Regions from separate parts of the Psychrobacillus mangrovi genome, predicted to be linked through region 1. Evidence: riboswitches for the same ligand, from Rfam matches in the RefSeq annotation. Region 1 holds a riboswitch; each other region holds the start of a gene.

Evidence for each region. A riboswitch is a leader RNA that binds a small molecule or an ion and turns the genes downstream of it on or off. The one in region 1 is predicted to bind S-adenosylmethionine.
Region 2: another riboswitch for S-adenosylmethionine. It lies ahead of metA (homoserine O-acetyltransferase MetA); the one in region 1 lies ahead of mtnW (2,3-diketo-5-methylthiopentyl-1-phosphate enolase).
Region 3: another riboswitch for S-adenosylmethionine. It lies ahead of WAX74_RS01405 (MetQ/NlpA family ABC transporter substrate-binding protein); the one in region 1 lies ahead of mtnW (2,3-diketo-5-methylthiopentyl-1-phosphate enolase).
Region 4: another riboswitch for S-adenosylmethionine. It lies ahead of WAX74_RS09780 (O-acetylhomoserine aminocarboxypropyltransferase/cysteine synthase family protein); the one in region 1 lies ahead of mtnW (2,3-diketo-5-methylthiopentyl-1-phosphate enolase).

Annotation. Positions count from the first base shown of each region.
Region 1 is NZ_JBAWSY010000017.1:21,790-29,696, forward strand. Features, by position in the region: gene WAX74_RS16635 (1,2-dihydroxy-3-keto-5-methylthiopentene dioxygenase) at 397-933, opposite strand; gene WAX74_RS16640 (methylthioribulose 1-phosphate dehydratase) at 955-1,566, opposite strand; gene WAX74_RS16645 (2-hydroxy-3-keto-5-methylthiopentenyl-1-phosphate phosphatase) at 1,563-2,228, opposite strand; gene mtnW (2,3-diketo-5-methylthiopentyl-1-phosphate enolase) at 2,234-3,448, opposite strand; SAM riboswitch class I at 3,580-3,684, opposite strand; SAM riboswitch class I at 3,851-4,005, shown strand; gene mtnK (S-methyl-5-thioribose kinase) at 4,080-5,267, shown strand; gene mtnA (S-methyl-5-thioribose-1-phosphate isomerase) at 5,264-6,298, shown strand; gene WAX74_RS16665 (sugar ABC transporter substrate-binding protein) at 6,317-7,396, shown strand; gene WAX74_RS16670 (sugar ABC transporter ATP-binding protein) at 7,576-7,907, shown strand, end outside.
Region 2 is NZ_JBAWSY010000001.1:151,341-159,247, reverse strand. Features, by position in the region: gene WAX74_RS00835 (LCP family protein) at 62-1,003, shown strand; gene WAX74_RS00830 (AI-2E family transporter) at 1,074-2,267, shown strand; gene WAX74_RS00825 (sporulation protein) at 2,273-2,668, shown strand; gene WAX74_RS00820 (hypothetical protein) at 2,768-2,983, shown strand; gene WAX74_RS20950 (RAxF-45 family protein) at 3,049-3,180, shown strand; gene abc-f (ribosomal protection-like ABC-F family protein) at 3,295-5,169, shown strand; SAM riboswitch class I at 5,311-5,420, shown strand; gene metA (homoserine O-acetyltransferase MetA) at 5,499-6,407, shown strand; gene WAX74_RS00805 (aldo/keto reductase) at 6,463-7,395, opposite strand; gene WAX74_RS00800 (DUF1572 family protein) at 7,535-7,907, shown strand, end outside.
Region 3 is NZ_JBAWSY010000001.1:272,411-280,317, reverse strand. Features, by position in the region: gene WAX74_RS01430 (CaiB/BaiF CoA transferase family protein) at 1-564, opposite strand, end outside; gene WAX74_RS01425 (alpha-hydroxy-acid oxidizing protein) at 594-1,736, opposite strand; gene WAX74_RS01420 (enoyl-CoA hydratase/isomerase family protein) at 1,749-2,525, opposite strand; gene WAX74_RS01415 (methionine ABC transporter permease) at 2,540-3,211, opposite strand; gene WAX74_RS01410 (methionine ABC transporter ATP-binding protein) at 3,208-4,227, opposite strand; gene WAX74_RS01405 (MetQ/NlpA family ABC transporter substrate-binding protein) at 4,287-5,114, opposite strand; SAM riboswitch class I at 5,209-5,320, opposite strand; gene WAX74_RS01400 (PPC domain-containing DNA-binding protein) at 5,471-5,971, shown strand; gene WAX74_RS01395 (pyridoxal phosphate-dependent aminotransferase) at 6,012-7,175, opposite strand; gene WAX74_RS01390 (carbon-nitrogen family hydrolase) at 7,261-7,907, shown strand, end outside.
Region 4 is NZ_JBAWSY010000005.1:197,074-204,980, forward strand. Features, by position in the region: gene WAX74_RS09775 (homoserine dehydrogenase) at 100-1,086, opposite strand; gene WAX74_RS09780 (O-acetylhomoserine aminocarboxypropyltransferase/cysteine synthase family protein) at 1,218-2,510, opposite strand; SAM riboswitch class I at 2,677-2,791, opposite strand; gene WAX74_RS09785 (glycerol-3-phosphate acyltransferase) at 2,930-3,571, shown strand; gene WAX74_RS09790 (YdcF family protein) at 3,591-4,175, shown strand; gene WAX74_RS09795 (GDSL-type esterase/lipase family protein) at 4,359-5,042, opposite strand; gene WAX74_RS09800 (TetR/AcrR family transcriptional regulator) at 5,044-5,643, opposite strand; gene WAX74_RS09805 (PaaI family thioesterase) at 5,942-6,337, opposite strand; gene WAX74_RS09810 (DinB family protein) at 6,613-7,119, opposite strand; gene WAX74_RS09815 (IclR family transcriptional regulator) at 7,202-7,907, shown strand, end outside.

The sequences.
Region 1 (7,907 bases):
TCCTACAGTCGAATTTGTAAATAAAAGGACCTTTTATTTTTCAATATGTATAGGGAAAAAGTTCTTAAATATCTCGATATTCGGATATTGTATTGGTCTATTCTTAGTTCTTCGTTTGACAAGGAAAAAATATACTTACTTTTCAGCGTTTCTTACAAATGTGGGAAGCTGAAAAGTCAGAACACTTTCATACCGTGCTACAGAAGGTATTTAAATGTACTTTAACAAGGTGGATTACTTGTTATAAAAAATAAAGCTCCTAAATTGCTTTTAACAGGCAATTTAGGAGTTTATTTAATAGATAGACGTTTTTTTGTTTAAAAAATATAAAGATTACTATTCATCCGATATAAGAAGTGAGCATTACACTTAGCGGGAGCGACTCATCCATTTTTATTAACCTTGTGCAACTTCTTCGTCTTGGTAGACCGGTACCCATCCTTCAGTCGTTACAAAGATTCGTGCAGCTACTACTTTACGGTCCTCTGCAAGTGTGAAGTAATGTGTGATATTCTCTGGAACGGAGATTAGATCACCTGGTGATAAATGGACTTCAAAGAAATTTTCATCTTTTCCTTGAATAATAAATACTCCGTGACCACTCACAATGTATCTAACTTCATCATCAGTATGAAGATGTTTACGTTCAAAGTTTTTCAATAGTTCATCTAAATTGGGATTAGAATCAGATAAAGAAATGATATCAGCTGTTTTGTATCCGCGACGTTCTGAAATATCATCAATTTCTGCTTTAAATGCATTTAAAATTTCATCTTTTTCTGCATCGCTAAGATCATACTTTTCACGAAGCTGCGCTGGTAACTTTTCAATATCCCAATGCTCGTATATTACTTCTTGTTGCTCTAAAAATGCAGCAACCTCGTTTTGTGCTTCAATTGTTTCGTTTGTTCCTTGAATTTTAATGATAGCCATCTAAATCTTCCTCTCTTATTTTTATTTAATTTGACGTAATGTCAATTGATACTGAAATAAGAATTCACAAGCTTCAAGTAACTTCTTTGCTTCGAAACCATCCCTACCCCAAACTGTAATACCATGATTTCGGATAAGAACAGCTCCTTTATCACCATCTAAATATGTCTGAAACTCTTCAGCGAGGCGTGGAATATGAGCGTGATTTGGAATGATTGGAATAGAAAGAATCGCATCTTCCTCCCACAAATCAAAAGCTTTAATAAGTTCTAGCCCTTGAAAATTGATTTTTCCCTGATTTCCGTATAATTCGGAGATTACGTTATTTGCAACAGTATGAACATGGAGACTACAGCCGGCAGAAGTTTTAGAATAAATAGCACAGTGCAATAATGTTTCTGCTGATGGCTTTAAAATGGTTTCTTCTATCGGCTCTCCATTTATATTTACGTGTAAAAAGTCTTCTTTTGTTCGTTTATTCTTATCTTTTCCGCTTGCTGTTACTAAAAACTCTGTTGGATTGTCATTCACCTTAATTGCTAAATTTCCGCTAGTGCCCATAAACCAATCTCTTCTAGCAAGTTCGTCTTTTATATCTGCTAACTCTTCCCATCTACCACGGAGTGTTATCATGTTTGAACACCTAACCTTGTTTCAATAATATTCATTACATCTCGAAAATTTTCAAAAGGTTCATATGGAATACTCAATTCCTTGCACTTTTCAATAAGAAAATCCCGTGCTATTACAATGTCTGCTAATTTTGCCGCTTCTAAGTCTGTAATGGAATCACCAATCACAACACTTAACGAATCTTTTTCTTGAAGTTTTCGAATAATGGATGGTTTACAGCATCCGCATCCTTCGTTAGTACAGAATTCATCGCAGACATGTGGAAAATTGATTTGTATTCTTTCTCCTGAGAAGTCTGCTTCATTACAATAAACGCCGGAAAAAGGACCAAACTTTTCTAACATTGGATGAACAAAAAAATCAATTCCACCACTAACAATATAAAGAGGGATATCATGCTTTCTCGTATAAGAAACAAAATCGGCGAATCCTTCCCTAATTTCAGCCTGATCAAGCAAGTAGCTTACAATTTGATCTTTTAAAGATACAGGTAATAAAGCAAACATTTGAGCAACACCTTCTCGGATAGATTGCTTTTGCTCTAAAATATTCTCTTTGATCGGCAAGTATTCTGGTGGAGCAAATTTTTTCATAATAGAGATAATGTTGTCTTGGTTAGTAATTGTACCATCAAAATCGCAATAGATTACTAGCTTACTCATAATGCTTACCCCCATAATTCCAATGCAGCATTTAGTTCTGGATATTGTTTTGCTGCTTCAGCTAACGGAATTCCATCCAGAACTGCTGATACGGCCTGCCTAAAGGCAAGACCACCTCCCGTTGCGCCAGCAGGATGACCATGCACTCCACCACCTGCATTTATAATACTGTCTATGCCATAATCCTCGATTAACAAAGGGACTAATCCAGGATGAATTCCAGCTGAAGGAACTGGAAAAGTTCGCTTAACAGCGCTATCTTTAGTCAATTCTTCCCCAAGTGATAGTGCAGCTGTTTTCTCAAGTGCAACACTTCCGTAAGGGGAAGGGAATAATGAAAAATCGGCTCCTGCATAACGAGTTAATTTACCAAGTAGGAGGGGTGTTGAAACTCCATAAAATGAGGAAGAAGTAAATGCTCCGCTATAGGCTGGATGGGCCATGAACGGCAACTGAATATCTTGATCTTCCACAAGTTCTTGAAGTACATCTAGACCATATGCATGAACATTAAATAATAGAGCATCTGCCCCAAGATCTTTTGCTTTTTTGGCTTTTGATTTTAAATCGGATGTCCGCCCAGATAAGTTGACCGCATAAAGTGTTCGGTGTCCCGTTTCTTCATACACTTGACGTAATACCTCTTTAGCTGTGATTATCCTTTTCTCGAAAGGAGTAAGTGGGTTTTCAAAAAGAATTTCATCGTCCTTTACAAGATCTACTCCACCTAGAGCTTGGTGACGTAGCTGTTCAGATAGGTAATCTATATCTCTTCCAATTACTCCTTTAAAAATACTCATGACAAGTGGACGATTATACACACCTAGCAGATTACGGATACTTTCAATTCCAAATCGTGGTCCAGGAAAATTACTTAAAAGGTCTGATGAGAATTCTAAGTCGAGTAATTTCACTTCACCATCTAATGACAATTTACCAAAAACTGTTGTTAAAATGGCAGGTAAATCTGCGGAGAAATTAGCACTAGGATAATCTATTTTAATTTCAGCCTTAATTTCATCATGTTTTAGCGGATGGTGAACACTTTCAAATTCAGTTATCGAAACAACATTTCCTTTATGCTTTTTTAATTGCTCTTGCTCGAGTAATGGTAAATCCGTCCAGGATCCAATAGTTAAACCTAGCGCAATTCCTTCTGCTTTTTTTTCAAAAGTTCCAGGTTTACCGTACACCTGATAGAGAGTAGTAACTCCACTCATTCATTATCACTATCCTTTATATTTCAAAATAAAAAATCTAAAATTCTACGTAGTTATTATCCATAGTGGATAATCTTTCCTCAAAATAATAAAACCTCTTCCGCATAAGAAGAGGTTAATAGTTTAACGACTTCTTATTTCTCAGTCTGTTGACTGCAAGAATTAGCACCGTGCCCATTAATGGATCGGTTGCCGGGTATCATAGGGCTCGTCCCTCCACCTGCTCTAAATAAGAAAAAGTTATTCAATTGAGTTAGTCAAATTAATAACGATTATTTCATGAGACTGAAAGATTGTCAATATAGTTATGAGAATTTTTATTGTATTAAAAAAATTATTGACAGATGTTTTTTGAATATGCTAGGATATTTTTCAAACAGTATAAAGTTTTAAGTAATAGCACTCTTATCAAGAGCAGGCAGAGGGTAATGGCCCGATGAAGCCCAGCAACCGACCGTAATACCGTTGTGAAACGGGGCGCAATTTGCGCCGAGATGAAAATCTCATAAGGCACGGTGCTAATTCCATCAGAAAGGTAACTTTCTGAAAGATAAGAGGCGAGAGATCTCTTATTCTACGCCTCTTTCTTATGAAAGAGGCTTTTTATTTTGAAACGGAAAGGTAGAGAATAATGACGATAGCTATAGAGAAACAATATGAATCATTAACAGAAGAAGGGGCAGTTTTATATGCAAAAGAACTTAACTTCTTCCCACCAGATGCAGAGTTGGAGTGTCGGGAAATAGGTGACGGTAATCTGAATTATGTATTTTATATTAAGGAATTGAGTGGTGATAAAAGTCTTATTATTAAGCAGGCATTACCATATGCAAAAGTTGTTGGAGAAAGCTGGCCACTTACGTTAAAACGTGCAGCAATTGAAGCAAATGCCTTAAAAAAACATGCGGAGTTTGCTGCGGGTCTTGTTCCAACTGTTTATGCAATTGATGAAGTTCTAGCCATTACGGTAATGGAGGATTTATCCCATTTAAAAATTGCCCGTGAAGGGTTAATTGAACTTGAATCTTATCCAAACCTTTCAAAACACATTGGTAAATATCTTGCTCAAACGCTATTTCATACATCTGACTTTGGATTACATCCATTCGAAAAAAAGAAACTAGTTTCAGAGTTTTCGAATCCAGAGTTGTGTAAAATTACAGAAGATCTAATTTTCACGGATCCGTTTTTTGACAAAGAGACAAATGATTTTGAACCATTGTTGAGAGAAGCCGTAAAAGCTATTTGGAATAATGGCACATTAAAGCTTGAGGTTGCAAAATTAAAGAATAGCTTCATGACGGAAGCAGAGGCATTGCTTCACGGAGATTTGCATACAGGTAGTATCTTCGCTAGTGAAACAGAAACTAAAGTAATAGACCCAGAGTTTGCGTTCTATGGACCTATTGGCTTTGATGTCGGTTTGTTTTTAGCAAACTTAATCGTTCAAACTGTCACAAGAGAAAATGATAAGCGGGTTGTAATTCTCAACCATATCCAACAAACATGGGAAATTTTTTCTTCAGAGTTTTCGGAATTATGGAAAACTAGTAGTCACCCCTTTAAAGATACAGAAGGATATAAAGAATATATCTTAGATAAAATTTTCAGTGATACATTAGGCTTTGCTGGTTGTGAATTAATTAGACGCACAATTGGGTTAGCTCACGTAAAAGATTTGGACAGTATTGAAGATGATAACCAACGAATTAATTTCAAAAAGCAAACTTTACAAATAGGGGAAGCACTTATACTAAAACGCTATGAAATTTGTTCGATTGATGAAGTATTTGGATTATTAGAGAGGTTTCGCAAATGAGTATTCCATTATCAATAGAGTTGAACGATAAAGAATTTCGTATATTGGATCAGCAAAAATTACCTCACGTAGTTGAGTATTTAACACTAGAAACTTTGGAAGACGTATACGATGCCATAGTCACTCTCAAGGTAAGAGGGGCTCCGGCAATTGGTATTACCGCAGCATATGGATTAGCTAAAGCAGCTGAGAGGTATGAAACAAATATCTTAGAGGAATTTCATCTCCAGCTGAACAAGGATTTCTTGTATTTAGCTAATTCTAGACCAACAGCAGTCAATTTAGTTTGGGCTTTAGAACGTTTAAGAAGTTCTGTTGAAAATGCTGTAACAGTACAAGAGGCAAAGGTACTTTTGCTTGAGGAAGCTGTAAACATTCATCAAGAAGACGAAGCATCCTGTAGAAATATTGGCGAATATGCTTTGTCCTTGCTTGAAGATCAAACAAAAGTGATGACTATTTGTAATGCAGGTTCTATTGCAACCGCAAAATATGGTACCGCATTAGCCCCATTCCATCTTGGCAGTGAGAGAGGAAAAAAGTTTGAAGTATTCGCTTGTGAAACTAGACCTGTATTTCAAGGTTCACGCCTAACAGTATGGGAGCTTCAACAATCTGGAGTGGATGTCACACTTATAACAGACGGCATGGCTGCACATACAATCGGAGCAAAAGGTATAGAAGCAATTATCGTAGGAGCAGACCGCATAGCAGAAAACGGAGATACGGCCAATAAAATCGGAACACTTAACTTGGCTTTATTAGCAAAAGCTTTTAATATCCCATTTTATGTGGCAGCTCCTTCTTCCACTTTTGATTTGACCATCAAGAGCGGAAAAGAGATTCCTATTGAAGAACGTCCAGCGGAGGAAATTACGCACATTGCAGGAAAGCAGGTAGCACCACTCGATACAAAAGTATTTAATCCTGCATTCGATGTAACACCTGGCGAATACATTACAGCGATTATTACAGAAAAAGGAATTATTTATCCGGAATACACTAAAAATATTCCTAGTTTAATAAATTAAAGAAAAGGGAGAACAAACATGAAATCAAAAACAGCATGGCTATTATCCGTATTATTAGTAATTGGAATTATATTAACGGGGTGTCAACCAAAAGGGGATGCAAAGGAAGCAACAACTACACCTGCTAATTCAGAAGCATCCGATAATCCGCTATCAGGTAAGAAAATCGCATTGGTTATGCAACAAAACCTTGGTACTTTTTCTGCACAATACATTGAAGGTGTAAAGGAGCAAGTAGAGAAATTTGGTGGTACTGTAACAGTGTTTACTTCGGAAGGTGATTTAGCAAAAATGGCTTCCAATCTAGATGCAGCAGTAAACCAAGGTGTAGATGGGATTTTAATTGATCACGGTACAAAAGAAGCGTTAAATCAAGGAGTTCAAAATGCTGTTGATAAAGGAATACCAGTCGTAGCTTTTGATGCAGGTGTGGAAGTAGAAGGCATTACAGTGTTAGAGCAAGGCGATCAAAAGATGGCTGAAATGACATTAGAAAAATTAAAAAATGATGCTAATGGTGAAGCAAATATTGTGAAAATCTGGGTTGCAGGTTTTGCACCTATGGAAAGAAGACAAGTTGCTTATGAGCAATTCTTAAATGAAAATCCAGGAATTAAAGAAATCTCTACGTTTGGTGCGGCGACACAAAATACAGCCCTAGACACACAATCGCAAATGGAAGCAGTTTTAAAGCAATATCCAAATGAAGGAGAAATCACGGCAGTATGGGCAGCTTGGGACGAATTTGCAAAAGGTGCGGTACGTGCTATTGAGCAAGCAGGTAGAACAGATATTAAAGTTTACAGCATCGATATGAGCGACGAAGATTTACAAATGATCCAAAAAGACAATAGCCCATGGGTTGCATCAGCGGCCGTGGATCCAATGGACATAGGGCGTATTCAAGTGCGTTATTTATATCAAAAAATAAATGGTGAAACTCCAGAAGAAAAAGTTGTTTTAGAATCAGTATTCGTGGATGCTGAAAAGCTTCCAAAAGAAACAGTTACGACAAATGACTTACATGAATATATCGAAGGCTGGGGAGCAAGCGAACAAGGATACACAGAAGCTTTGAAAGAGTTAGAAAACCAATAACAACTATACAAAATGTAGCTGTCCTAAAAAAGTGGGCAGCTTCTTTTTAAGAAGGCTTAACTCAACCTGCGGAGGCTCATGCGAAACGTGCGGCATTCGCACATCCGATAAAATGCTTAAAAATAATTTTTAGGAATAACAAGGCGGCAGGTTACAGAGCCTTCAGAAAGGAGATTGTCATGGCTAATCCTTTTCTTTCTATGACTTCCATACGTAAATCATTTGGAAATGTGAGGGCGCTAGAAGAGGCCGAATTTCATCTTGCAAAAGGGGAAGTACATGCTTTACTTGGTGTTAATGGAGCAGGTAAAAGCACGCTCATTAAAATATTATCCGGCGTATATGAGCAGGATGAAGGTGAAATAATTCTAGAAGGTAAGAGTGTACGGCTTCGTTCACCGAAAGCAGCAAAGGAACATGGAATCTATTGTGTTTATCAAGAGGTAGATACAGCAATCGTTTCGGAATTATCGGTCGCTGAAAATATTATGCTGGATAAAATTGCTACAAA
Region 2 (7,907 bases), on a different contig from region 1:
AAAACTGAAACTAAATGTCTCAAAATACGTTATTATTATAATATGAAGGAGAGATTTTAGGATGGATGAAAATCAAGAAAAACAAACAAGGCGAAAACGCAAAAGAAAACTTAGATTAGGTAGGGTGTTCTTTTCATTTTTAGTATTAGTCATATTAATTGGTGGAGTATATTCCTTCGTCCAATACAATATTGGTTATAATTTGAGTCAGAATGTAAAACAAGAGCCTTCAGTGTTTGAGGGGGATGTACTTGCTACTGGGGAAAGGGAAAATATTTTAGTTCTTGGTGTAGATTCTCGTGGACAAGATAAAGCACGTACAGATACTATGATGATTGTTTCCTGGGATAAAAAAGAAAACGATGTGAAAATTATTTCCTTCATGCGAGATATATATGCTGATATTCCAGGTTATCAGTCATATAAACTAAATACTGCCTATTATTTAGGAGAAGTTCAATTATTGACAGAAACACTCAAAGGAATGTTTGATTTACCAATTCACCATTATGCTCTTATTGATTTTAGCAGTTTTGAATCATTGGTAGATATTATTGCTCCTGATGGGGTGCCAATAAATGTAGAAAAAGATATGTCTGAGAAAATCGGGGTTTCTTTAACAAAAGGGCAACAAGACCTTAATGGTAAAGAATTGCTTGGTTATGCAAGATTTCGCTCTGATAAAGAAGGGGATTTTGGAAGGGTTTCTCGCCAACAAATAGTTATAGAAGCTTTAAAGGATGAAATACTTTCCGTTAAAAACTTACCGAAAGTGCCCAAATTTGTAGGTGCTATGGAGGGTTATATAGAAACAGACTATTCTAAAGCTGATAAGGCAAAACGAGTAATTGATGCTATTACTAGCGGAAAGGTAGAAATTGATAAATTAACGATTCCAGTAGAAGGCTCGTATTCCTTCAATAGCTATTCTCATGCTGGTTCGGTTATTGAGATTGATACTGAAGAAAATATAACAGCCATAACGAAATTTTTAGAAAAGTAAATCGTATACGTTGCTAAACTTTTTTTTCCTCCGTAAAATAAGAATATATAGAAAAGGGAGTTTGATAAAAGTGGAGCCTGAAAAACCTTCTTTTTTTTCTACGAGATACATAAAATTTCTAGGTGGACGTAATACTTTCTTTACACTAATTATGCTATTGTTAATCGGTCTTGTCATTATGATCTACGACAAAATTTCATTTATCTTTGTTCCGTTAACTGTATTTTTAGGAAACGTAATATTACCTATCATCTTAGCGGTCATTGTATATTATTTGTTAAGACCGATATTACGATTGCTTGAGCGTATTAAAATACCAAGAGTATGGGGCATCCTAATAATTTTCTTAGCATTAATTGGACTTGTAACTCTTCTTGTTTTTCTAGTCTTTCCTTTTTTAAAGGCACAGTCTACGAAATTGGTAGCAGAGTTTCCTGGTTACTTTATCCAATTAATTAACTCACTAGACACTTTTTTGCGTACTTCAATAGTTTCCGATTATTATTCGCAAATTGAAACCCAGGTAAATACGATTTTGAAAGATTTACCGACAGAAATTGGTGAATTTATTCAAAGTACAGTTACTGGAATTGCTACTGGTATATCTTCCATAGTTGGAGTGTTAACTAGTTTTATTTTAGCAATTGTAACAGTCCCGTTTATCGTTTTTTATTTATTAAAAGATGGAGAAAAACTTCCAAAGTTTGTGATGAAGCTTTTTCCACCCCGTATGCGAGATGATTTACAATCAGTTTTCCATGATATTGATAAACAAATCAGTTCTTATATTCAAGGACAGATTTTAGTGTCTATGTGCATAGGATTTATGATATTTATTGGATTCTCTATTATTGGGATGGATTATGCATTTTTACTTGGTGTCATTGCTTCTGTAACTAGTGTTGTTCCTTATTTAGGACCGGTAATCGCAATAACTCCAGCTGCTATAATTGCCCTTGTTACTTCTCCATTTATGTTAGTAAAACTTGCAGTAGTATGGACAATAGTTCAATTAGTAGAAGGGAAATTTATTTCTCCACAGATAATGGGTAAATCACTGCATGTACACCCTATAACTATAATATTTGTTTTAATTACTTCGGGATCTTTATTTGGTGTACCAGGTGTAATATTAGGGATTCCAGGGTATGCAATATTAAAAGTTATTATTTCACATTTTTATACTTTATTTAAAAGACGTTACAATAAATATGAACCAGTTATAGAAAATCATTATGAGTATACAAATAACAAGGTGGATTGAGAGTAATGGCCAGGAAATTTGAATCTTGCATTGAGGTACAATCAATAAAAATAGAAACAGTAGTTGATCACCCATATATAGAGCATGGTATCAACCTATCAGGGACAATATATATTAACGGAGTCCATGATGATGAATCAATTGAAAATATTAAACTAGAGGTTTTCAAATTAATTAATGGGGAAGTTTCAAAAGTTATTTCAAAGCATTCCATCGAATTAGTCGGAGCTGTTGCTTCTAAAGATGTTCAAATGATTCCCTTTGAAATTATGCCAGATGAAAGATGGCTTCCACATGGAGATGACGACGTAAGCAATCTTATATTAAGAACTACCGTTTTATTTGAAAATGGTTCTGAATATAATGACGAAGATGAAATTCACTTTGATATTGAAGAATAATTAAACGCCAACCAAACTCCAATACGTAAAGTATTGGAGTTTTTTTATGGATAAAACATTAGAATATGAGCAATCTAATGAAAAACGAGGAGACATTTTATGCGAAAAATTCTTAGCGTTTCTCTAGTTTTCCTATTGCTGAGCTTATCAGCGTGTGGATCAAATCGTGACACAAATGGACCACCCAAGACGGAAACACAGCTTGATAGTAAGACTGGTAATAGTCCTGTAACTGGTAATGAAGATGTAAATGTTGAAAATGAAGAGGGTATTATTGATAAAGACGATAACAATGATCATCTTATTGAAAAATGATTATTGTGAATAAAATAATTATATGTTAGAATATTTTTAACTAACTGAACGGAGGTGAAGAAAGTATGAAAAACGCTGTGAACGCATATGGATTTATATTGGTATTTTTATCCATTTTCTGTGCGATTACTCATGAAATTTCTAACAACGGGAGAAGTCTGCCCATTTTTAGTAAATTAAATGAATTTCACAGCTGATAAGTCATTCTTTCTGAACCATATTTTAATGGGAGAGGACTGCTTTTCAAGCAGTCTTTTTTTGTGCAGAAAAAGTGCTTCCAGCTATATTGAACTTGAAAGGAAGCGAAACATATGATTTGTACAATACAAGATGTAAGTAAAATGCTCGGAGGAAATACCATTTTTGAAAACTTATCTTTGTCGATTAAAACAAGAGACAAATTGGGAATTGTCGGAAGAAACGGATCAGGAAAAACGACACTATTTAAATTGATTACCGGCATGGAGTCACCAGATACTGGTATTATCAACTTTAAAAAAGGAACTAAAATTGGCCATTTAGCACAGATACCATCTTTTTCTGAAGAAGTAACAGGTATGGATGTTTTAAATAGTGCTTTCGAAAAGCTAAAAGCAATACAATCGAAAATGCAACAAATAGAAGAAAAATTATCCTATACGGATAATCAAACTGATATGGAAAAATTGCTTCAAGAATATGGAAATGTACAAGAGGATTTCACTAATCTTGGGGGATATTCTTTGGATTCAGAAATAGAAAGAGTTATCCAAGGTTTACAATTATCCTCGTTCGTTCACCAATCTTTTTCAAACTTAAGTGGTGGAGAGCAAACAAAAATAATGCTAGGTAAATTATTGTTAACACAACCAGATTTATTGTTATTAGATGAACCAACCAACCATTTAGACTTATTTGCTGTTGAATGGCTAGAACAATATTTAGTTAACTACACAGGAACCGTTGTTATTATTTCGCACGATAGATACTTTTTAGATCAAGTAATCACAAAAGTAGCTGATCTAGAGGACGGAGAATTAACTCTATACCATGGTAACTATTCCTCTTATATAGTTGACAAGGAAGATCGACTCATGAGGGAATTTCAGGAATATGAAGAACAACAAAAAAAGATAAAAAAAATGAGGGAAGCAATTAAGCGGTTGAGACAGTGGGCAAATGAAGCTGTTCCACCAAATCCTGGGCTTCATCGACAAGCTAGAAACATGGAACGTGCATTAGAAAGAATGGAGAAAGTGAGAAAACCAATTATAGACCCTAAGAAGATGAGTTTATCATTCGATGCTGCACCTAGAAGTGGTAAAGAAGTTGTCATTATGGAAGACGTTTCTAAGTCATTCGGAGAAAAAATACTACTTTTAAAAACGAATTTGAATGTTTATTGGAAAGATAGAGTTGCAATAGTTGGACGAAATGGAACAGGAAAATCAACAATTCTAAGGTTATTGCGAGGTGAAATTAATCCGGATGAAGGTACTGCTAGATTAGGTAGTAATGTACGGATTGGGTTTCTTTCTCAACACTTTGAGATATTGAATCCAAAAGAACGTTTAATAGATGTATTTAGAAGTGAAGTGAGCGTTGCGGAAGGGGAAGCACGGCACATTTTAGCACAGTTTATGTTCTATGGTCCAGATGTCTTTAAACGGGTGGGGGATTTAAGTGGTGGAGAGCGTATGCGACTTCGACTTGCCCAATTAATGCACCAAGATATCAACTTGTTAATATTAGATGAACCAACCAACCATTTAGACATAGAATCGAGAGAAGTATTAGAAGATGCACTAGAAGACTTTCAGGGTACAATTTTAACCGTTTCTCATGATCGTTACTTTTTAAATAAATTATTTCCTCGTACTGCATGGCTGGACTCTGGACGTTTGACTACTTTTGAAGGATCTTATGAATGGGCCCGAGGAAAGTGGAACGAGCTCCAAGTAATGCATGAGACAACAAAATCAATTGAAATTAAAGAAAAAGTAAAAACCCAAAAAAGTAAGGGAAAACTAGAAATATTATCAATAGAAGAACAAATTTTTGAAATGGAAAACGAAATAAGTAAACTAAGACAAGAGAAGGATGATCAAAATGACTGGAATGATTATGAAAAATTATTATTAGTAATTGACGAGAAGGAACTGAAACTAGAAAAATTAATGGAAATCTGGTTGGATAGACAAGAATAATAGATTTCATTATCTTATAAGTCCACTTTGTTTAAATAGAAAAGCAGAAGCAATCAATCGTGTTTAAATATAATAGGTCATTGCTTAAATGTTCAGAAAATGATAGTATGAAAATAATGTATTAGAATAAAAAATAATATACTCTTATCAAGAGAAGCTGAGGGAAATGGCCCTGTGAAGCTTCAGCAACCTCTAACATTTGTTAGAAAGGTGCTAACTCCTACAAGATTTTTAATCTTGAAAGATAAGAACTGAGAGCATTTGCTTACCCTCTTTTCTTATCTATTAGAAAAGAGGGTTTTTATTTTTACGGAAAAGAGGAGAAATGTATGCCAATTAAAATTCCCAAACAATTGCCTGCTGCAGAGTTACTGAAGAAAGAAAAAATATTTATTATGGACGAGGAGCGTGCAGTTGCTCAGGATATTCGTCCGCTCAACATTATTATATTAAATTTGATGCCAGAAAAAGAAAAAACAGAATTACAACTTCTTAGATTATTAGGTAATACACCCTTACAAGTGAATGTGACCTTCATGAATACTGCAACATATGAGTCCAAAAATGTTAGTAAAACACATCTAGACACTTTCTATACAACTTTTGAAGAGGTTAAACACCGGAAGTATGACGGAATGATCATTACTGGGGCACCAATTGAACATTTGAAATTTGAAGATGTAAATTATTGGAGCGAAATGACAGAAATAATGGATTGGTCGAAAACCAACGTTACTTCTGTCTTACATATATGTTGGGGTGCACAAGCTGCTCTTTATCATCATTATGGAATTGGTAAATTTGAATTGTCCAAGAAATGCTTTGGCGTTTTTTCTCACCGTTTATCAGATCCAACTGTTAATTTAGTGCGAGGATTTAATGATGAGTTTTATGCACCCGTTTCTCGTTACACTTCTGTCTCATATGATGAAATTATAAATGATACCAGACTTAATCTGCTATCTAATTCAAAAGAAGCCGGCGTTTTCCTTGTAATTTCAGAAGACGAAAAGCATATTATGATAACTGGGCATTTGGAATATGATGCAACGACTTTAGCGGAAGAATATGCTCGTGATGTGAACAAAGGAATTGAAATTGATGTTCCGGAAAATTACTTTCCAAATGATAATCCTTCTAGACAACCATTAAATTCTTGGCGATCTCATACCCATCTATTATTTTATAATTGGTTAAATTATTATGTTTATCAAGAAACACCTTACGAGTGGGAATAACGAAAAAGAGGCTGAACAAAAGTATTCTTTTGTTCAGCCTCCTATTTTATTTATATTATTGAAAAATCTGGTCGATTCTGTCTATTTCTTGTTTGGTTAGTTGAACATCTACAGTTTTCAAATTATCTAGAACTTGTCCAGGTTTTTTAGCACCTGGTATAATAGTGTCAATACTCTCTCTCGTTAAATACCATGCAAGCACAATGTTAGAAACGCCTACATTTTTATCGTTGGCAATATGTCGAAGCTGCTCCACCTTTTCCAAATTGTTAACATATGCTTCCCCTTGGAATAAAGGATTTTTTGAGAGACCTTCTCCAAAAGTACTGTTTTTATCATACTTACCTGTTAATAGACCCGAAGCAAGTGGGAAATAAGGAATAAAGGAGATATCATGTTCTTTTGTATAAGGTAGTAAATCCTTTTCTGCATCACGTTTTAATAAGTTATATCCAGATTGAAGTACTTCAATATAACCATCTTGGTTACCTTCTTTTAACTGATCTAAAGTAAAGTTAGATACTCCAATTGCGCGTATTTTTCCTTCTTCTTTTAAACGATGAAGTGTACCGACTGCTTCAGCTTTTGGTGTGTTATCATCGGGAAAATGGATGTAGAATAAATCAATATAGTCCGTCTGAAGTCGTTTTAAACTGTTTTCCACAGTTTCTCTTAAATAAGCAGGGGAGTTGTCAATGACTACTTTTTCATCCGTGATTTTATGAGCGCCTTTAGTAGCTAGAATTATTTCACTTCGTTTCTTTGTTTCTTTTAATACTTCGCCAATTAACTCTTCAGATCTACCAATGCCGTAAATATAAGCCGTATCTAAAAAATCAATTCCATTGTTAAGTGCTGTATGCACAATATCTTTTCCGGTTTCATCATTTAAATTAGGAAACAAATTATGGCCACCAACTGCATTTGTTCCTAGACCAACAGGATTCACAAATAGTGTGGTTTTGCCAATTTCTACTTTTGAAATCATATTAACATCTCCTTTTCTATATATTCTAGTATAATGTTACCAATAATATCGTTTCACTCAAAGGGATTTGATTTCTTTGGAAAGAAGGAAGGTAAAACATTATTGGTTATTGAAAATAGTATAAAAGGAGATGATGTTATTGTCAGATTCAACTATAATACATGCTGAATTTGTTCGGAATATACGGTTGAAATTTGTGGAGTTGAAAAGAGATACAGACAAAGCGATTATGCAAATGGACGAAAAAGCAATTTTTTGGTCGCCAAATGAACAATCAAATAGTGTAGATGTTCTAGTGAAGCATATGAGCGGAAACTTAATTTCTCGATGGACAGACTTTTTATCGACTGATGGAGAAAAGATCGACAGAGATAGGGACGGTGAATTCGAAAGTACAATAGAATCACGGGAAGAATTACTTAAAGTGTGGGAAATAGGTTGTGAAGTATTTTTGAAAGCAATTGATAGTATAGAAGAAAAACACTTACTTCAAACGATATATATTCGAAATA
Region 3 (7,907 bases), on a different contig from region 1:
CTTCAATCGATGAATATATGCAGCTAAAATAGACTGAATTGCTGTTTGAGCTGCAGCAATATCATGGATAGCAATTCCTACTTTAACAGGCTTTCCTGTACGTTCTCCTGTCATATCGATTAATCCAGAGAGACCTTGCGCCATGATATCAAAGCCACCCTTATTCTTGTAAGGTCCAGTTTGGCCATAACCTGATATAGAACAATAAATCATGCCTGGATTGATCGATTTTAAAGTATCATAATCAATTCCAAGCTTCTTCGTAACACCTGGTCGATAGTTCTCAATGAAGACATCTGCATCTTTTATTAGTTTATATAAAATCTGTAGACCTTCTTCTGTTTTTAAATTAAGACATATCCCACGTTTATTTCGATTGACCATCATATACATATAGCTTTCATCGTTAATATAGGGACCCATTGTTCGTGTATCATCCCCTTTAGGGAATTTTTCCACTTTTACAACATCAGCACCCATATCTCCTAGCACCATTGTACAATAGGGGCCAGCAAGAACTTGTGATAAATCAACCACTTTCATTCCTTTTAAAGATTGTTCCATTTGTAACTTACCACCTTTTAAAACTGCTATTAGCTTCGTACAATTTTTAACTTACGAAGCTCCTCTAAATTTCGTGCTCCACTCAATGAAATCGAAACATTTGTTTCTTGAAGAAAATTTTCAAGAACCCTTTCAACACCAGCTTGACCGCCACTAGCCAATCCCCATATAAAAGGTCGTCCAATGCATACTGCGGTTGCTCCAAGTGCTAGAGCCTTTACTGCATCTGAACCACGTCTTACACCACTGTCAAAAAGTACTGGAATTTTACCGTTTACAATCTCAACTATTTCAGGAAGGGCATCGATACTAGCAATTACACCATCTAACTGACGCCCACCATGGTTAGAAACGATAATGCCATCCAAACCTTTTTCAATTGCTAGCTTCGCATCTTCTGGATGAAGAATACCTTTCAGTAATATTGGCAATGAAGTATACTCTCTTAATTCCTCGATGTTGTTCCAATTTAATGTAGGATGATAGATGTTTTCTATCATACTATCTATAATGGCATCCTTCGACTGATCCGGTAGAGCAGCCATAAAAACAGGATCAGAGGCATAATTACCTTGACCAAAACCGCGTTTAAGAGGAGAAAACTGATTTCTTACATCTTCCTCACGCCAACCAAGCATAACTGTATCTACAGTTAAAACAATTGCTTCGTATCCTGCTGCTTCAGCTCTTTGAATCATACTAAAAGAAATTTCTTTGTTTTGTGACCAATACAATTGAAACCATTTCGAACTGCCTTCTGTCGCTTCTGCGATTTCTTCGATCGAATAACTTGACACGGTACTTTGAATGTAAGGATAATTAAATTTTGCCGCTGCTTTAGCTACAGCAATTTCCCCATCCTCATGTGCAATCTTATTTACACCTACAGGAGCTATAAAAAGGGGGTGAGGGTATGTACGACCAAGTATAGTAACTTCTGTATTTAATGCAGAAACATCTGTAAGAAATCTTGGTACAATCGAATATTTTTCAAATGAATTGCTATTTTTACGATAAGTTTCTTCACCACCTGCAGAGGAGCGGATATATCCAAAAGGACCTGCCTCTAGTTTTTCCTTTGCAGCTTGTTCTAATTCGCTAAAATTGATAGGATATTTTTCATTAGAACCGATATTATCTAATAACAAATCATTGTTTTTAATAGTTGACATATAGCTCACCTCTTAAGAAAAATTGGGTTTTCTTTTTTCTAAAAATGCTTGAATTCCTTCTTTATAATCTTCCGAACTGAATGAATCTAAAATTAGTTGTTCTATTTCTTTCGTTTCTTCATTCTCACCGTCTATAATCGATTGAATTACTTGCTTGATACCATTATTTGCTACAGAAGATTTACGGATAATTTGTTCGGCAAACTCATGACATTTCTCTTCAATCTCATCCATTGGATATACATAATCAATTAAACCTATTTCTCTTCCTTCTTCAGCAGAGATTAAATTAGCAGTATAAAGTAGTTCTTTTGCTTTTGATGGGCCAATTAGATTTACTAACCGCTTGGTGCTAGTTAAGTTGTATATAATACCGATGTTAGAAGCAGTGATTCCTAGCTTACTGCCAGAAGTAGCAAACCTAAAATCACAAGAATTAGCTAACTCTAATCCACCACCAATTGCCAATGTTTTAATAAGAGCAATTGTTGGTTTAGGAAAACGATATAGTTTTTCAATAGATTCCAAAGTAGCATCATTATAATCTTTAGCTTTTTGTGCAGAAAAACGATTTTCAAGGAACTCCGTAATATCTGCACCGGATGAAAATGCTCTTTCGTCCACACCTTTTAAAATTAATAATTTTATTTTAGAATCATCTTCGAGCTCATCTAAGATATTACCTAGCTCTTGAAACATAGCAAGAGAAAAAGAATTTTTCTTCTCTGCACGATTAAAAATGAGGGTAGCGATAGAACCGTTGCGCTCAACATACAAATAGTTAGTCATATGAAAACCTCCGATTAATCTTTCTTCAATCTAGCTGCTAATCTATTACCGATTGATTGGATACTTTGTACGAGGATAATTAAAATAAAGACAGTAGCGTACATGACATCAACTTCATAACGTAAATGTCCGAAACGGTAGGCTAAATCTCCAAGTCCTCCAGCTCCAACCATACCAGCCATGGCAGTTGCGCCTATTAAACTAACTGTTGATATAGTTAATCCTAAAATGATAGAAGGGCGGGCTTCTCTTAACAGTACATGCCAAATAATCGATCTTGTTTTAATTCCCATCGCTGTATAGGCCTCAATTACACCATTCTCTACTTCAAGTAAGGCAGATTCCATTAAGCGTGCAATATATGGAGCAGTATAGATAACTAATGGAACTATAACTCCTTTAACACCGATTGTAGTACCAACAATTATTTTCGTAAAAGGAAGTATGAAAAATAGTAAAATGATGAAAGGTACTGAACGTACTATGTTAATAATTAAATTACTAATTTGATATAAAATTTTATTTTGTAATGCCTGACCTGGTCTAGTTAATACGATTAAAATTCCTAAAGGAATTCCGATTAAAACAGAGAAAAACAATGAAATGCCAACCATTTGGAATGTTTCAATCACTGATTTTCCGATAATCGGTAACCATTGCTCTATAAACTGTTCGGATCTGCTCATGATTGTCCCTCCAAATCTTCAGTGCCAACGCCGTGATCTTCCAAAAATTTTATTGCTGCATTTACTTGATCTTGAACACCAATCAAATGAATGACAATGTTACCAACGATCCCATTTTTTAACTCAATAATATTAGCAGTTAAAATATTTGGCTGAACATTGAATTTTTGGCTAACTTCTGCGATTAGAGGCTTACCTGTACTTTCTCCAACAAATGTTAAACGTGTAACAGCTCCACTAACATTTAATTGTGAGATTAAAGTAGGAGGTAAATTTCGCTGACTAATTGTATTTAAAAACTTTTTAGTGGTTGTGTGACTTGGTTTAGTGAATAGATTAATAGCTGAATTCTGTTCAACTACTTCTCCATTTTCCATTACATATACATAATCGCAAATTTTTTGAATAACATTCATTTCATGCGTGATTAATAAAATTGTTATCCCTAATTCTCTATTAATTTTTAATAAGAGTTCCAAGATAGAATCAGTTGTTTCAGGATCAAGCGCACTTGTCGCTTCGTCACTTAATAACACTTCTGGTTCTTGTGCAAGAGCACGTGCTATAGCAACCCTTTGTTTTTGACCACCTGATAATTGATTTGGATAGTTATTATGTTTATCCGTCAGGCCTACAATTTCTAAGTATTTATTTACCCTTGTTTTTACTTCTGTTTGATCATACCCAAGAAGTTTCAGAGGGATAGCTATATTATCGTAAACTGTCGCTGTTTTTAACAAGTTGAAACCTTGGAAGATCATTCCTATTTTGTTCCGAACTTCTCTTAGTTTTGGAAGGGGGAGGGAGGTTGCTTCCTTTCCGTTTATAAAAACTTTACCTTCAGTAGGTTTTTCTAGAAGATTAACGCAACGAATGAGTGTACTCTTTCCAGCACCGCTATATCCAATTACTCCATGGATTTCGCCTTTTTTCACATGTATATTGACATTATTTACTGCTTTTACAATGCCATTCTTACTTTTAAATTCTTTTGATATATTTTCTAAAACAATCATTGTTTGCCTTCCTTTCTAAAGAAAACGTTACCGAGGTCGGTAACGTTTCCGAATATCATCTACTCTTCCCAGCTAGGTAATACAGAACCTTGAAATTCTTCTTCGATGAATTTTTTAACTTCTTCTGATTGATAAGCTTTAACAAACTTTTGAATCGTTGGGTCGTCTTTATTCTCAGCGCGTACAACAATGTAGTTTACATATGGTGAATTAGATGACTCTAGTAAAATAGAATCTTCTTTTGGATTAATACCAGCATCTAAAGCAAAGTTAGTGTTAATTGCTGCCGCATCAACTTCGCTTAACTGTTTAGGAATTTGTGCTGCTTCTAGCTCAATGAATTTTAAATTTTTTGGGTTTTCTTCTAGATCATAGATGGAAGCAGTTTCTCTTTTATCCTCTTTTATTTTGATTAGGCCGTGTTCTTCTAAAATGTATAGTGCGCGAGCGCCGTTAGTTGGATCGTTAGGTAACCCAAAAGTTGCTCCGTCTGGAAGATCATCTATTGAGTCAAATTTGTCTGAGTAAACTCCCATTGGATTTAGAATTGTTTTCCCAACAGGTACTAAATCTGTTCCATGGTCTTCGTTAAAAGTATTTAAGAAAGGCTCATGCTGATAACTATTAGCATCTAGGTCTTTTTCAGATAGTGCTGTGTTTGGAAGTATGTAATCAGAGAAAACTTTTAGTTCAATTTCTAGTCCGTCTTTTGCAGCTACTTCTTTTGCAACTTCAACGATTTGTTCATGTGGTCCTGCTGTAACCCCTACAACTAATTTTTTTTCATTTAATGCTTCTGTTTTATCTCCATCAGTTGAGCTATCCCCACATGCTGCTAGCGCTCCAGATAAAAGTACAGTTGATAAAAGTAAACCAAATTTTTTCATTTCATTTTCCTCCTATAATTTATAACTTTCGTTGAATAAATATAAAAAGCCTCTCTTTCACAGAAAGAGAGGCACACGAAAATACTATTGTCCTCTCTTATCTGCCAAAACAATTGTTTTGCAGGATTTAGCACCTTTCTACATAAAATAATGTAGATGGTTGCCGAGCTTCAACGGGCCAGTCCCTCAGCTACTCTTGATAAGAGATAAAAGCTATTTAATTTTTCAGCTATTCCATAAAAGTTAATTTACTACATCAACTTATTAAAGTCAACAAATTTTTTCTAGTTGAAATTTTCAGTCTGGTTAGTTTAAAGTTATTATCAATAAATAAATATGCAGGGATGATGAATTTTATGTCTTTAGTAAGTGCAAATTATGCTACCGGTCAGTTTGGAAAAATTGTTGGAGCAAGACTTGTTTATGGAACAGATTTACTTGAAGGAATAGAGGAATTATGCAAAGAAAATTGCATTGAATATGCAACTATCATTAGTTGTTTTGGAAGTTTTCAAAGAAGTGGTTTTGTCTATCTTGTTCCGAATGAAACTTCTAAAATTGGAGTTGGATATAATAACCTTATAGTAAACGAGGGACCAATAGAATTTTTACAGGGAACAGGTGTGGTGTGTAAAAGAGATGGGGACTACGAAACTCATTTTCACGGGTCTATGTGTGATCAACATGGCAACGTTTTTGGAGGTCATTTTATGAAAGGAGAAAACCCTGACATTACAGTAGATGTAGTTTTAGCTGAAGTTACTGGAATGGGGTTTCATCGTAAGTTTGATGAGGAAACAGGGACTAACCAGTTTTACCCAGTGGATTCCAATAAAACATCTCCAAATAGAATATAAAAAATAAAATCCGATTTACAAAAGTAAATCGGGTTTTATTTTAAAATAGATTGAGCTTTTCAATACGATTAATGGCTTCTACCAATCGAACTTCATCCACTAATAAGCCGACACGAACATAGCCTTCACCAAAGGATCCGAAACCATTCCCAGCAGCTACAGCGACATCTGCTTTTTCTAAAAGTAAGTCTGCAAATTCTTGACTTGTATAACCTATTGCAACTGGCAACCATGCAAAAAAGGAGCCTTCTGGTGCTTTGATATTCCATCCTATTCTTGAGCAAGCTTCTACTAATGCATTTCTTCTTCCTTCATACAAAGAAACAAGATCATCTACACATTCCTGGCTCTCGTTGAGTGCTGCAGCAGCAGCAGTTTGTATTGCAGGGAACAGGCTGACAAATAAATGGTCCTGAATAATATTGATTGCTTCAATCATTTTAGGATTCCCAACTGCGAAACCAACACGCCATCCGGCCATATTATAAGTTTTAGATAGAGTATACATTTCTATACCAACATCTTTTGCACCTTCTACTTCTAAAAAGCTAATTGGTTTTTTGCCGTCAAAGCCAATTCCTCCATAAGCAAAATCGTGCACTATTGCTATATCTGATTCTTTCGCAAGCTTAACAGTTTCTTCAAAAAATTCTTTCGTTGCAGTAGCTCCAGTAGGGTTGTTAGGATAATTCAAATACATTAACTTAGCGTCTTGTTTTTGATTTTCTGTTAATTTACTGTAATCAGGAAGAAAACTATTTTCTTCTAGCAGGGGCATTGTTTCAAAACGGACACTTGCTAATCCGACACCCGATAAATAATCTGGATAACCTGGATCTGGTAAGAGCAGAAGTTCATTTTCATTCATCATAGCTAATGGTAACTCAACTAGACCTATCTTTGTTCCAAACATAATAGCCACTTCGGTATTTGGATTTATTTCTACCTTGTATTCTCGTAAATAAAAATCTGCAGCAGCTTGCTTTAATTCATTTATTCCTCGAAAAGGAGAATATTTGTGTGCTATTGGATTTGTTGCAGCATCTTGTAGAGCTTTTACAATATGTTCAGGAGTAGGTTGATCTGGATTTCCTTGTCCTAAATTTATAACATCTCTTCCTTCTGACACCGCGAGTGCTACTTTTTGAACTAGTGTTGCAAAAAATTGAGTGGGTAAACTTTTTAATCGATTTGAAAATTCCATGTGCGATACCTCTTTTTCTAATTAGTTGCATAGATTAGACAAATCTTATAATCTTTTAAGTATTATGTCTATAGGTGGTGGCGAAATGAAAATTGCATGTGTTCAATTAGATATTGTGTTTGGTGCGCCAAAAGAAAATTTTCTGAAGGTAGAGGAAAAAGTGAGAGAAGCTGCATCCTTAGGGGCTAGGATTGTTGTGCTACCAGAGATGTGGAATACTGGTTACGATTTGACAAGACTAGAAGAAATTGCAGATTTAGAAGGAGAAAATACGAAAAAATTATTTTCTCGATTATCCAAAGAATTAAATATTCATATTGTTGGAGGGTCTGTTTCAACTAAAAAAGGAGATAAATTTTACAACACAATGTATGTTTCCAATTCTTCAGGAGAGATTATTTCCGAATATAACAAAGTACACTTAATCAAATTAATGGATGAACATCATTATTTTGAAGAAGGTAATGAAAAAAACTTATTTACATTAGATGGAATAGAAATGGGGGGAATTATTTGTTACGATTTACGGTTTCCCGAGTGGACGAGGGTTCATACCTTAAATGGTGCAAAGGTTATGTTTATTCCCGCAGAATGGCCGGATATCCGTATTGATCACTGGAAAATATTGTTGCAAGCAAGAGCAATTGAAAATCAAATTTTTATTATTGCTGTAAACTGTGTTGGAAGTAATCCGAACAATTCATTTAATGGTAATTCCATGGTAATTTCTCC
Region 4 (7,907 bases), on a different contig from region 1:
ATAATTTAGCAAAGAACAATATTAAAGGCAGTTGGAATGAACACATTCCCAACTGCCTTTTGTCTTCAATCTAATGAGGAGAAACCCTTTATTCTCTTTTTAGATTGTAATCATGAACCCTGCACGTTTGCCAATGATTTCTGCATAATCTTCTACCATGACACTTGCAGTTGGGTACATACCTGCTCCAGGTCCGACAAGTGTAAGCGTACCAATATAGTTTGTATCTAAGGAAACTGCGTTGTTTACACCTTCGATAGCATATAACGGATGATCTGGACCAACAAGTTGTGGTCCTACAGAAGCGAAAAGCTCTCCATTTTCGTCTTGCTCTATTTCTGCAACATGGCGATAACGAAATCCTTCTTGCTTCGCTTTTTTCACATCCTCTAATGAAATCTCGTCAATACCAACTACACGTACGTCATCCCAATTCGGTTGTTTTTTAAATGCAAGTGCACTCAGAATCATTAACTTACGGAATGCATCTTGGCCAGAAATGTCATTGTATGGATCGGCTTCTGCATAACCTAACGCTTGCGCTTCTTTTAGAGCGTCGTCAAACTGACATTCATTTAAGCGCATTTGTGTCAAAATATAGTTAGAAGTTCCATTTAGAATACCTTGAATTTTTTTCACTGAATTCACTTGAAGTAAATTTTTCAATGTTTTAATAACCGGAACCCCGCCTGCTGTTGTTGCTTCATATCCGATAAAAACACCACGTGACTTTGCACGTTCATGTAGCTGAATACTATATTTAGAGAACATCACTTTATTTGCTGTAATGACATGACATCCCTTATCAATGGCTCTACATAGATAGCCATAGGCTGGTTCTTCGTTCACAATAGCTTCAAACACAACTTGAAGTCCAGGAATATTAATAATATCCTCGAAATCATCTGTAACTAGAACACCAGGCGTTGCAGGTCTTTCTTTTGCTAAATTATTAATTAGAATAGCACTAATTTCAATATCTAATCCTAAAGACTTTTTAAGATCTTCTCTTTTTTCATTCACAATGTGATAAATTCCTTGGCCAACTGTTCCAAAACCTAGAATCGCTGCTTTTATTTTCGCCATACTTTCTCCTCCACTTGAATCTGCACAATTGAGCTTCTACATTCATATTTTAATAAAATCTCTATCGCAACTTTTTACGATTGACTATTTTACATATTGTAGACTATTTTAGCCCAATTAACAACAAAATTCTATCTAGAGAGGACATTTGTTTTTCCTACAAGTACTTTATCAAGTGCATTTTGTAAATCCTCTACTGCCTCTAGACCAACAGACAAGCGGATTAAGTCTTCTGTAACACCCGATTTCACTAAGTCTTCAGGTGTTAATTGTTGATGAGTTGTAGATGCAGGATGAATAATTAATGATTTTGCATCTCCTACGTTTGCTACATGGGACCAAATCTCAATATTATCAATAATATGTCTTCCCGCTTCTTTTCCGCCCTTCACTCCAAAAGTTAAGATAGAACCGAAGCCATTGTGTAAATATTTATGTGCGATTTCATGGGACGGGTGATTTTCTAAACCTAAATAGTTAACCCATTCCACTCCTTCATGGTTAGATAAGTACTCTGCAATCTTTTGTGCATTTTCATTGTGCTTCGGCACTCGTAGATGAAGTGTTTCTAAACCTTGTAAAAAAGAAAATGCTGCTTCTGGGCTTAGTGCAGGACCAAAATCGCGAAGCAATTGAACACGTAGTTTTATTGCAAACGCTACGTTTGGAACATCAATTCCATATCGTAAGCCATGATAGGTAACATCTGGCTCTGTAAAACCAGGGAACTTTTCTGAATTCCAATCAAAGTTACCACCATCTACAACTACTCCTCCGATAGTTGTTCCATGTCCGCCGATCCATTTCGTAGCTGAATGGATCACAATGTTGGCACCGTGTTTAATTGGATTAGCACCGTACGGGCTTGCAAATGTATTATCCACTAATAATGGAACACCTACTTCATTTGCAACCGCTGAAACTTTCTCTACATCTAGCACATTCAAACTTGGATTCCCAATAATTTCAGCAAAAAACCCTTTCGTTTTGTCCGTCACTGCTGCTCGGAAGTTTTCTGGATCAGTTGAATCTACAAATTTTACGCTAATACCATAACGAGGCAATGTATGTGCGAATAAATTAAAAGTACCACCATATAAGTTTTCCGCTGCAATGATTTCATCGCCCGCTCCTGCAATATTCAAAATGGAAAATGCAATTGCCGCCATACCAGAAGATAGTGCAACAGCAGCAGTTCCACCTTCAAGAAGAGCAACTCGTTGTTCAAAAACATCTACAGTAGGATTAGTTATACGTGAATAAATATTGCCCGTCTCTTTTAGTGCAAACAAATTTTGGGCATGGTTTGTATCACGAAATACAAAAGAAGTTGTTTTGTGAATTGGCACTGCTCGTGAACCTGTAACTGGATCTGGTTGCTGACCACCGTGTAAAAGAAGTGTTTCTGGTTGGAAATTTGACATTTTGAATTCCTCCTAAATAATATTTTTAGATGGGCACATATGGATGCAGGAGAGGATTAAAAGACACGCAAAAGCACCTATGTCTGCCAGAAAACGCATCGTTAGTCGGACAAACAACAAAAACCCCTCTTCTTTAAGAAGAGGGGTGCGGTTTCGCATATTCCTCCTCTTATCTTCCAAATTCGCTCGTGAATTTGTAGGATTTAGCACCTTTCCAAGTTTAGAACTTGTTGGTTGCCGGGCATCGCAGGGCCTATTCCCTCCGCCACTCTTGATAAGAGTATTAGATTAGTTATTCCATCTTGTTACAAAGTATAAAACTCTATTAATCTATAAGTCAAGTATTTTTATAAAAATTCTGAAACTTCTTTAAGGCTTGTACGTTTAATGTATGGAGGTTATTTTGAGGAGGTGTTGTAATGGGAATATGGATTATTACTATTTTTATAATAAGTTATTTAATTGGTTCTATTCATGGTTCGAAGGTCGCTCAGTTTTTTAGCGGAATCAATATTAAAGCAGAAGGTCTCAAAAATTCAGGTGCTTCTAATGCAGCCGTTGTGCTTGGAATGAAATACGGAATACTTGTCGCTTTCATCGATATTTTTAAAGGTGTATTTGTGATTATCGCAACCAGGCTTTTTATGCAGCAAAATGGTTCATTTTCTAGTTTAGAACAGGATGCACTTCTTTACTTAGCTGGGGCTGCTGTCATTTTAGGTCATAACTTTCCTATTTATACTGGATTTAAGGGCGGAAAAGGAACAGCTTCTATTATTGGCATCCTTTTAGCTATTTATTGGCCTGTGGGGTTGATCGGGCTTTTATTATTAATTGGTACAACTATTTTAACGGACTACTTATTAATTGGTGTTTTTGTTTTTTATTTTGTATTTTTAAGCGAGGCTATATGGTTTTCGGAAGGATATATACCAGTTGCAATTGCGAGCTTTTTATTCGTAATGGCACTCATTTTGCATATAGAAAACTTTCGTCGTTTAGCTCGTAAAGAAGAGATGAGAATTTCTACTTTTTTAAAAAGAAAAAAACCTTCTTTATAAAAGAAATGAGTGAATTGGAATGACTAAAAAAATGAGGTGGATTGTGCTTATCCCTTTGTTTGTTCTTGCCGGTGGGGTTGGTTTGTGGACGCTTACTAGTAAATGGATGGAAGACGGTTTAAATCCTAAAGCTGATGGTTCAAACGAATACGCCATTGTACTCGGTGCAAAAGTAAAAAAAGGGAATGTTCCTTCGCTTTCATTAAGGTACAGATTGGAATCTGCACTTGCGTATGCCAATGAATACCCTCATGTTACCTTTGTACTTTCTGGAGGACAAGGACCTGACGAAGATATTGAGGAAGCGGTCGTAATGAGAAATTTTCTTTTGGATAATGGAATATCAGAAGACAGGCTAATCATTGAAGATCAGTCGACATCTACTTATGAAAATTTATTATTTTCCCAAGAGTTATTGCCAGAAAACGTAAAGTCTGTGACGATCATTACGAGTGACTACCATCTACAGCGAGCAAAAATACTTGCTAAAAAACTAGATTGGGAAACGGATGTGGTAGCAGCAAAGACTCCCGAAGTGGTGGAAGCGAAAGTCCGCTTACGTGAGCGTGCCGCACTTTTAAAGACTTATATTGTCGGTAAATAACTCCGAGTACTCGGAGTTATTTTGTCTAAGAAATTCGTGCTTTTCTACCTTCCCTACAAACTAGTTTCATAAGTGAACGGTGGGTTGTAGGAACCAGTGTAAAAAAGATGTCTATTGTTCTGCGCAATGGCATTGGACAAATAATGGGTTTGTTTTTATGAACGCCATTCAATGCAATTTTAGCTAGTTTTTCTGGAGACATAATTGATCTATGCTTGTTGCATATACGTCCGCTACTATTTTTGCACCAGTACTATTTAAATGGATTCCATCTAAAGTTAGATGAAGTCCTCTTTTTTTAGATAACTCGTCGATTTTAGAGGGTTTCTTATAGAAGAAAACATCCAGCATGACTCTCAAAGGATTTGTGCTAATGTAATCTGAGCTGTTCATATTAACTAAGTGCTCCTCAAAAGCTGTTTGTAGATTAACATAATCTATCCCTTTCATTTTACTAATGGATTCAATGATGGCAGCCAACTCTTTTGTTTCTTTATTAGAAGAATTCTGAAGGTTTTCTCCAACTATTGATGGCGATATGGCAATTACTTTTTTAGAAGAAGAAATTATCATATCTAAAATTTTCTCATATACCTTTTTAAACTCCTCATGATCATTTACCACTGGTTGTGCTTGAACACTCAAGAGTTTAGAATATACATCGTTAACACCAATCCAAAGAAAGACTAAATCATAATCAGTGGCTAGTTTCGTTTTTGTTAACCGTAGATGCAAGCTTTTAACTGTTTCCCCTGGTTTTCCAAGATTGACGAAAGTGGCAGTCGGATACCTTTCTTTTAATATTTGAAAGAAAGAAATGCCAGGTCTACCTTCTGTTAGACTGTCTCCAATGAACCCGATTTTCATATCAATTCCCCCTTTTTTTAATCGAAGCTAAAAAGATTGTAATTGCCTGTTTAAAAAGTGGCTCTAGTTTACTTAAATCTTGGGTGGTATTTGTAAGTTGGCACAAGCCTCCAAGCCATGTTCCTAATAGGGCAGTCCACTCCTCTATATTTCCATCTTGAAATTCTCCTCTTTCAATCCCATCTTGAAAAATTGAATGGTAAGAACCCATTGGTATTACTGCTAGCTCGTATAATTTCTTAACGGATTCAGGATTTGATTTTGGATCAGATGCTAACTCCTGCCCAGCTTTTAATAGTGGTGTCTGATAATTGTATAAAACATGCATAGCCATTCCATACCATTTCTCTGTAGCAGTTGTATAAGCCGATTGCTTTTCCAACCATTTTGCAAGCCATTCACGCATTGATTTTTGTGCTAATAAAACAAAAAGCTTTTCTTTATTTTCAAAATGATAATAAATATGTCCCTTACTATAACCAGAAGCTTTTGAAATATCCTCTACAGATGTTTGAATGTACCCCTTTTCAGAAAATAAAAGGAAAGCTTTGTCCATTATTGTTTGTCTTGCTTTATCACTGTCATAACGTCTTTTATTCAATATATTAAAGCTCCTTCTTACATTTGAACGCTCGTTCTAATTTAATTATAAGTTATATAACTGAAAATTCAAAACGTTTTAATAATAATTAATGAAATTGACAATGTTAGCGAAATATCTTCCCCCTGCTGTTATTAAAGCAACTTGATGAGCTAGACATATGGTTAAGTGTTTTTCCTAGCTTTTTAATGGCACATAATAAAAGAGAGCCCAAAATATTGAATTAGTCTCTCTTCTCTTTATAAAAATTTTTTATGCAATTGTTCAGGATCTTTTAGGAAATACAATATATTCCGATTTAGTTATATAATCTAAATGTAGCTGTACTATATGCAATTAAGTCACCTTTTTCATCGATAACTTTGCCATTTAAAATCGCCGTATTGTCTGAGCGATATACAAGGTCCCCAATTATTTCAGTAGTCCCTTCAAAGACACTTTTTATAAACCTAACTTCCATTTGAATTGTCGATGCAGCCTTAACTCCCAATGACCTAGATGTTAGCCCCATTACGATATCTAGACCAGACATTATCACTCCCCCATGCAACATATCTTGCAAATTGGAAATGTTTGGCCTTTTTTTTATTTGAATGATTGCTTTACCATATTCAACACTTTTACATTCAAATCCTATATGCTTAAAAAAATTCGATTCTTCAAACTCGTTAATCAAAGAAGAAAAATTCCCCATATAAACCCCCTATACACCATTAAGTAATAGATAGCTGTTATGATTAAACACTTTTTCTACAATTGCTCGGTTCCGTGAACGTATTCAAATTGTTATTCGACAGAAATTACTTTAAATTATACCATTTTAAAAAATCCATGTAGATTTAAATAGTTTTAAAAAAGATGAGTTAGCGTATGCTATCTCATCCTTAAGGTATTATCTCATTTAGCTATTGATTTCTCATCTTTGGTTAATATTTTTTAAGATAGTAATTAATCAAGAAATTAATCTTATTAAATTTTTTGATATTGTATTTTTGCCAAATGACGTTCCATCTGACCTAAGTGACTATCTATATGTTTAATAATTAAATGATCTATTAAGAAAGATAGCGGTTTGCCATCAAAATTAGGGTTATAGCTCGGTGCAGTTTTTTCTAGGTCTTCCGTTTGGACTTTACCTAATGCTCGCTCTGTAACAGGAATTAGTGATTGGAGACGATCAATCGCTTGTTCTTTCGAAACAGAAGCAACATAGTTTTCTTCAACAGCAGCTAAACGTCTAACATGTTCATGATTACGCCCCCATTTTGCCCCTGGAACGATTAATAACGCTTCTAAATCTGCTACCCAGAATTCTACTGCTTCGTTGACATGACAAGCAATTTGCATAACTGACCATTCTTCATCAGAAGGCTTCTTATATAATAATGATGTTTCAGTTGTTTCTATTAAACTAACCATTTGATGGATGATTGATTTGACTTTCGTAGAACTTTCTTTCAAATTTTCTAATGTCATTGTAAAATACTCCTTAGTCTTAGTTTTCTAAACCGTTCTTTGTGATACATTATAAATACAAACGGAGAAAGGAATTAATTTAATGTCTAACAATACAACCATCGGCTCTTTAATTTTGGGAATTCAAATTATCGATACCGTTGCGCAAAGTGATATTCCTTTAAGATTTTCAGATATTCAAGAAACGACAGGTATTTCCAAAAGTAATTTATATAAATACTTAAATACATTAACGCAAATGGACTTATTATACCGTGATCAGAAACGTGGTCATTACTCATTAGGCTATAAATTTTTAGAATACGGAACTGCAGCAATGCAAAATGCTGATTTTATAGATAGATTAACTCCGTATTTTAAAGAAATAAGTAAACTCACAAGTATGACGACTTTACTTGTAACTTGGGTTAATGATGGACCTGTCATTACGAATTTATGGAATACAAATTACGGGTTAAATATTGGTGCACAGGTAGGAACAAAATTACCATTATCTTCAGCGTCGGGTAAAATATTTGCAGCCTATGCCAACTCATTAGAAATAACAAATTGGATTGAACAAGAACAACAATCAATTGAACAATTTAACATAGCTAAATTTCAACATGAGCTAAAGCAAATAAGGAAAGAAAACTTTACTTATGCCTATGAACCACTTGTACGTCATGTATCGTCTATCGGCTTTCCGATTCTTAACTACAAACACGAGCTAGTAGGTGCTTTTTCTGTAGTTGGTTTTACTGAAGATGTACCTAGTGCCTTCGATTCCGAAATCATTCAACGTATTA